DNA from 2 places in the Phyllobacterium sp. CL33Tsu genome. Region 2 is predicted to be linked to the other one. Evidence: riboswitches for the same ligand, from Rfam matches in the RefSeq annotation. Region 2 holds a riboswitch; the other holds the start of a gene.
The links. Region 2 has a riboswitch for S-adenosylmethionine ahead of BM074_RS03615 (O-succinylhomoserine sulfhydrylase). Riboswitches for the same ligand answer to the same signal wherever they lie in the genome.
Positions count from the first base shown of each region.

Region 1: another riboswitch for S-adenosylmethionine. It lies ahead of metA (homoserine O-succinyltransferase); the one in region 2 lies ahead of BM074_RS03615 (O-succinylhomoserine sulfhydrylase).

Region 1 is NZ_FORJ01000004.1:190,129-193,534, reverse strand. Features, by position in the region: gene BM074_RS15985 (helix-turn-helix transcriptional regulator) at 144-593, shown strand; gene metA (homoserine O-succinyltransferase) at 1,334-2,272, opposite strand; SAM-I-IV-variant riboswitch at 2,314-2,420, opposite strand; gene repC (replication initiation protein RepC) at 2,847-3,041, shown strand; partial or broken gene BM074_RS15965 (recombinase family protein) at 3,098-3,406, opposite strand, start outside.
Region 2 is NZ_FORJ01000001.1:715,653-719,058, reverse strand. Features, by position in the region: gene BM074_RS03620 (MmcQ/YjbR family DNA-binding protein) at 1-281, shown strand, start outside; gene BM074_RS03615 (O-succinylhomoserine sulfhydrylase) at 289-1,482, opposite strand; SAM riboswitch at 1,546-1,625, opposite strand; gene BM074_RS03610 (2'-deoxycytidine 5'-triphosphate deaminase) at 1,703-2,794, shown strand; tRNA gene BM074_RS03605 (tRNA-Gly) at 2,856-2,929, shown strand; gene BM074_RS03600 (EAL domain-containing protein) at 3,034-3,406, opposite strand, start outside.

The DNA of each region.
Region 1 (3,406 bases), on a different contig from region 2:
CGGTATAGATCTAAGGTCGAATTTTGAAATTTGCTCGGCTGATTTAAGGTTCGCACAATCACTCGTTTTACTTAATTCAATTTCAACATACGGTTGCAGTTTCCCCAACTGCAAATTTCAACACTCAATAAGAGTTATCAAGAATGATGGATGACACGGCCCTGCTCTTTGGTTCCGCGCCCTCCCATTCAGGCCAAATGGATGAACCAACGCCTACGAGCGCAAGCGCGGTCCCGGCCAAAAGTCCTGCGCAGCAGTTCGCTGCCGCGGAGGACTTCATTCGCAACAACCTTCTTCAGCCTATCAATCTGTCCGATATCGCCAGCGCGGCCGGGGTGAACACCCGGTCATTGCAACGCCTGTTTCGCAAGCTGAAGGGGGTAACGCCCATAAAGGTGCTGCTGGATTGCCGTATCGAGGCAGCTCGAAAGATCATCGAGAATGGCGACGCAATGTCGGTCAGGGAGCTCGCCGCCCGCTTTCACTTTGCCAACCCAGGCCGGTTCTCGAAGCTTTACCGCGAGACATTTGATTGCACACCTTCGCAGGATATTCGCCTGTATCGCCCCGTTGATGCGGCTGAGGCGGATTGAACAAGTTAGGGCGCCACCCGGCGCTCGAGCAAGATAGTACCGTGCATGGAAAACACGGGGAGCGCCGCTGGCGGGCAAAGATGCCAGCGGCGCCCTCGGGGTCACAAGGTCGGGAGGTGGACTCTGCCTTGCACAGCCTGATGGTACAGATCCACCTCCAATCAACAATCACCCCGGCGGGGGAAGTGGATAACGGGGAGATCGACAATAAGCGCTTGGCGTCAGAGACCACGCTTGCTGAGATGTCCCTAAGTTGGAGCTAGTCACGTACCGCTCGCGTTCAACGCAGGTTGCGATACCGACTTCGCGTCGTGTGTGGTGACGGAAGTTCTGATGAGCTAGACTATCCCGTAACCGCGCGACGGGCTGCAACAGGGTGGCCAGCCGCACGAGCCAAACTTGGACACGATCCATCCAATTTCCAACCGACTTCCGGAATGTCTATTGCAGTCGTCGGCATGATGGGACACGGAAGGCGGGGAGGGCGTGCGAGATTCCGTTTCTCATGCCTGATGAAGGGTGCGAGGTGGCGCGCTTGGGGAACAAGCGCGGAACCTTCGGGTTTCCGCTTCAACTATCTCCTGATGATCCGGCATCCGGAAGGCCTGGATTCTAATACGAAATCAGGCTGGACGGGCAAATGGCATCAAGGTCGACCGGAAGCTAAATACAAATAAGCTTCAATATCATTTATATAAGTGAACGAATCCGCGCACAAAGCAGCGACATTCCTTATCGCGTCAACCTGCCAGCTGTCGCGGTATCATGCCTATGTCGTCCACGTTGAAAGGCGTGGTTTGATAGATGTCATTGATCCAATTGCCGAAAAGGAGATGGGCAGCGCTGCGCCACCGGTTCGCCGGCCTACATGACGAATCGTCATCGGGAAAGTAATTGCGAGGCAGCGGCATTGAAGGTGCGTTTGCGAGATCGCGGAAATACTCGTCGCCAAGTGAGTTCGTGTCATATTCGAGGTGGTTGAACATGTGGAGCGACCGGCATGAAGGATCATCGACCAGACCTAGCCCCGTCTCCTCCCCCTCAAGCAGCACCTTGAGGCCGCGCCCCTGTGGGATGTCGTCGCGCCGAACCTCCGTCCATCGCGATACCGGCATAAGCACGTCATCGGCGAACCCGCGCAAATATGGCGAAGCGGGCGCGAGGTTGCCGTGGTTGAAGATGCCGAAAGCCTTTGCCGACAGGTCGTGCTTCGGGATGCCGTGAAAATGCCAAAGCGCAGCTTGGGCTGCCCAGCAGATAGTCAGGCAGTGATGGACATGTGACTGCGTCCAATCGAGAATGTGGCGGAGTTCATCCCAATATTGCACGTCTTCGAAGGCTAGATGCTCGACCGGCGCGCCGGTAATTATAAATCCGTCAAACCGCTCGGCACGGACTTGCTCCCAGGCACGGTAGAATGATGCCATGTGCGTCACCGGCGTGTTGCGCGCCACGTAATTGGTTATCCTAACGAGGGTGAGTTCGATCTGCAGCGGCGTTGCGCCGACCAGCCTTGCGATCTGCGTTTCCGTGCTGATCTTGTTGGGCATCAGATTGAGCAATCCGATCCGCAGCGGCCTTATATCCTGACGCACCGCGTCCCGTTCGCGCATGATATTGACGCCTTCGGCTTCGAGCTGGCGGCGTGCGGGCAAATCGTCGGGGATCTTTATCGGCATTATCGCGCGTTCCTGTTGGTTCGCTGGACAGACGCCGGTAGCTAAATCCGTATAATTGCCGGTTCGGCCACATCCTCCCTGACGGAAGTACCACCTTGCCCGGAGCGCAGGTTGGCGTTGGGCGTCAACCCAACTCTTGATGTCGAACCACTTCTAAGCAGACGATCGCAACTTCGCAAGTCTCTTTTGCTACGGCATCCGGCGTTTGCGCAGGTTCTGCCGCCGCCTTTTCAACCGACTCAGCCAGGTAGTGGCTATGCTGTTGGAAAGTCATGTAAATGAAAAGATTCCGAGCGCCAACGAGTATCAATCTGAGCCGCAGCAACAGAATTCAAACAACGACTGTTCATCTGATATTGAACTCGCTTCAAAAACAGCCAAGGGGCAAAATCTCGACCCAACCAACCAAGGGCAGAGAATGCGACAAGGACCTATCCGTTAGGCCTGGTGATGAAGGCCCGTCCGGAGATCGCCGACTATGCGCCAAGCGGTATTGGTACCTGGCGGGAGCCGATAGCGACGGCCGCAGAGGTGCGGGGCTACCTTGGTATTTTGCCCTCGGCTTATGAGGAGTGTGTTTGGCCAGGAAAACACCGCCATTGTCATTGCCTGCATCATCCTTGAGCGGGCACAAGCCATCAACTCAGCTGGGGGCTATCTGCACGTCCTGACCGAAAAGGCGAGGGCAGGGGAGTTTACCGTAGGACCGATGCTGATAGCAGCCCTCAAAGCCAACGGCGTGCGCCCGCAACTGGTGGCGGCGACGTGAAGGATGAGCGCATGAAGACCACTATACGCGGACGAGCCCGAGCTTTCGCGCCCGGTCAGCAGGTGCTTGACCGAGGAGGCGGCCCAGCGCGACGAAACGCGTGACGTGCCTCGTGCATACCTTCGAGCTGTGCGGCGATGTCGCGAAGTGTCAGGTCGGGGTTGGCATTGGCAATGCCTGTGATCAGCATCATAAGCCGGTCTTCCGGTAAGCGGCGAGGGGAGGGGAAGGATCGTGGATCAGCCAGTCCTTCGCTGACCAACCGCCTTACCGACCGGCGCAGGCGATCGATCGACCAATTCTGGCCGTTTTCACGGTTGAGGCTGCGCGTTACGTCTTCCCATGGACTCCGGCCGCATTCGTTA
Region 2 (3,406 bases):
GCAGCCACTTTGGCACGACCGATTTCCGTGTGAGCAACAAAATCTTCGCCACCTTGCGTCCGGAAAAACTGCGCGGGGTTCTGATGCTGACGCGCGACGACCAGGCCATGATGCGCGAGACCTCTGCAGACATGTTCGAACCGGTGCCGGGCGGCTGGGGCGAGAAAGGTGCGACCTTTGTCATCCTCGCCATGGCCGAGCCCGATGTCGTGCGCCATGCCATGGCGATGGCATGGCGGAAGGCCGCGCCAAAATCAGTGTCGGCGCGCCACCAGCTATAGCCAGGTCCTAGCGCGATGCGTTCAGTGCCGCATCGAGATCATCGATGAGGTCATCGACATCTTCGAGACCGACGGATAGCCGCAGCAGTCCATCGGATATGCCGAGCTCGGCACGGGCCTCGTCCGTCAGGTTCTTGTGCGTCGTCGTTGTCGGATGGGTGATAAGGCTCTTTGAATCGCCGAGATTGTTGGAGATCTGGATGATCTCGAGTGCATTCTCGACCGCAAATGTGGCCTTCTTGCCGCCCTTGACCTCGAAGGCGATCAGCGTCGAGCCACCACTCATCTGCTTGGCGACGATGTCGGCCTGCGGGTGATCGGCGCGGCCGGGATAGAGCACTTTCGAGACGGCCTGATGTCCGGCAAGGAAGTCGGCAATCTTGGCTGCATTGTTCGTCTGCTGGTGTACGCGCACGGCAAGCGTTTCGAGCCCCTTCAGCATGACCCAGGAATTGAACGGGCTAAGCCCGGGTCCCGTGTGGCGGAAATATTCGTGCAGGTTTTCGTCGATCCACTGCTTGTCGGAAAGGATCATGCCGCCGAGACAACGGCCGTGGCCGTCAATATGCTTGGTCGTCGAATAGATGACGATGTGGGCGCCGAGTTCGAGCGGCTTTTGAAAGAGCGGCGTTGCGAACACATTGTCGACGATCAGCTTGGCGCCAACAGAGTTCGCGACCTTGGCGACGGCGGCAATATCGATGACTTCGAGCGTCGGATTCGTCGGGCTTTCGAGGAACATCACCTTGGTGTTGGGGCGAACAGCCTTTTCCCAATTCTCGATCCTGGAGCCGTCTATGAGCGTGAAATCAACGCCATAGCGCGGCAGCATGGTCTCGATGATGTAACGACAGGAGCCGAACATCGCCCGCGCGGCAAGCACGTGGTCACCGGCTCGCACCTGGCAGAGGATTGCGGCAGCAACGGCGGCCATCCCCGAAGCGGTGGCACGCGCATCTTCCGCGCCTTCAAGGGCGCACATGCGCTTTTCGAACATGTCGGTCGTGGGATTGGCATAGCGCGAATAGATGAATCCGGGCTCTTCGCCCTTGAAACGCGCCTCGGCCGCTTCTGCGGACGGGTAAACGAAGCCTTGCGTCAGGAACAAGGCTTCGGAGGTTTCCCCGAAGCCGGAACGCAAGGTTCCGGCATGGACGAGCTGGGTGGCGGGACGCAGTTTGCGGGTGGTATCCTTGGTCATCGCTGTCTCAATCTGCCAGAAAACTGGCCAATAAAAAACCGGCCTTGCGGGAATCGCAAAAAGGCCGGACGAGACCGGGCCTCTTTTAGCAAATTATTTTACGTGGCTGCAAGCCGGCCGGCCAAATCACCACGGGATAAAAGTGCTTTAATCCTCTTGGCCGCTTGCGTCAATCGGGTGAGGCGCTAAAGCTTTTCGTCTCTTTGTATGGATGGTCGACATGGCGAGACGAGAAGCGGGCATATTGGCCGATAGCGGCATCAGGGCGCTATTTGAGGCGCGAGCACTCAAGACCGAGCGCGAATTCGACGTCGACCAGATCCAGCCGGCGAGCCTCGATCTGCGCCTCGGCAAGCGCGCCTACCGCGTACGCGCGAGCTTCATGCCGGGCCCGGGAACGCCGGTCATCGACAAGCTCGACCGCCTGAAACTGCACGAAATCGATCTGACCGAGGGCGCCGTTCTCGAGACCGGCTGCGTCTATATCGTTCCGCTCCTGGAAAGCCTGGCACTGCCTGCCGAGGTTTCAGCCTCCGCCAATCCGAAGAGTTCGACCGGGCGCCTCGATATCTTCACACGGGTCATCGTCGATGGCGCGCAGGAGTTCGACAAGGTTCCGGCCGGCTATCATGGTCCGCTTTACCTTGAAGTCAGCCCGCGCACCTTCCCGATCGTCGCCCGGACCGGCTCGCGCCTGTCGCAGATCCGCTTCCGGACCGGGCGCGCGCAACTCGAGGAAACAGAGCTTGCGGAACTTCACGCCGCCGAGACGCTCGTCGCCTCCGAAACGCCCAATATTTCCGGCGGCGGCATCGCCCTTTCAATCGACCTCACCGGCGACCAAAATGGCCTTGTCGGCTATCGCGGCAAGCATCATACCAGCGTCGTCGATGTCGACCGGCGCGGCGTCCACGATCTTTTCGACTTCTGGGAGCCGATCCATGATCGCGGCGCCCGGGAACTCGTGCTCGATCCCGATGAGTTCTATATCCTCGTCTCGCGCGAAGCGGTCCACGTGCCGCCGCTCTATGCCGCCGAGATGACGCCGTTCGACCCGCTGGTGGGCGAATTCCGCGTGCACTATGCCGGCTTCTTCGATCCGGGCTTCGGCCATACGGCAGCGGGCGGCACCGGCAGCCGCGCCGTGCTCGAAGTGCGCAGCCATGAGGTGCCCTTCATTCTCGAACACGGACAGATCGTCGGACGCCTGATCTACGAGCACATGCTGGAGCGCCCGCGCGCCCTCTACGGCACTGATCTCGGCTCCAACTACCAGGCGCAGGGCCTGAAGCTTTCAAAGCACTTCCGCTGACGGCGGAGCCGCTCGCGACCCCTTGACAAAGACCGCTGTCAGCGGTCACTGATAGTGAAATGCGGGTGTAGCTCAATGGTAGAGCAGCAGCTTCCCAAGCTGAATACGAGGGTTCGATTCCCTTCACCCGCTCCATCAAACTTTTATGACTTAACTGATATTTTACGATGCCGTTTTTACGCTGGTAGCCGACCACAAGACACCTCATCGAGGCAGTGAGTAACTGTTCTGAACCCTGTTCAATGATCGGCCTTAAAGGAAATCAAGCGGTCGAAAGGCATTGGACGGGAGATAAGCCAGCCTTGTCCACAACAGTGAGGGCTCGCAGATGCAAAAAAGCTATACTGCGCCTCAGTTTCTATCCCCTCGACGACAACTCCAAGTCCTAGTGAATTTGCCATTCCGAGGATTTGCGGCACGATCGAGACCTTCACAGACTCTGTGCCGACGCTGTTCGTAAAGGCTCGATCCAGCTTTATGACATTGACCTTGAGTTCCTGGAGGTGTGCGAGGCTGGAATAGCCGGTGCCAAAATCATCGAGGTAAACAGGATGACCCAGTTGTTGCAGCCGTGCGATGGCTGGAACGGCGATGTCCAGGTGTGCCGTGGAA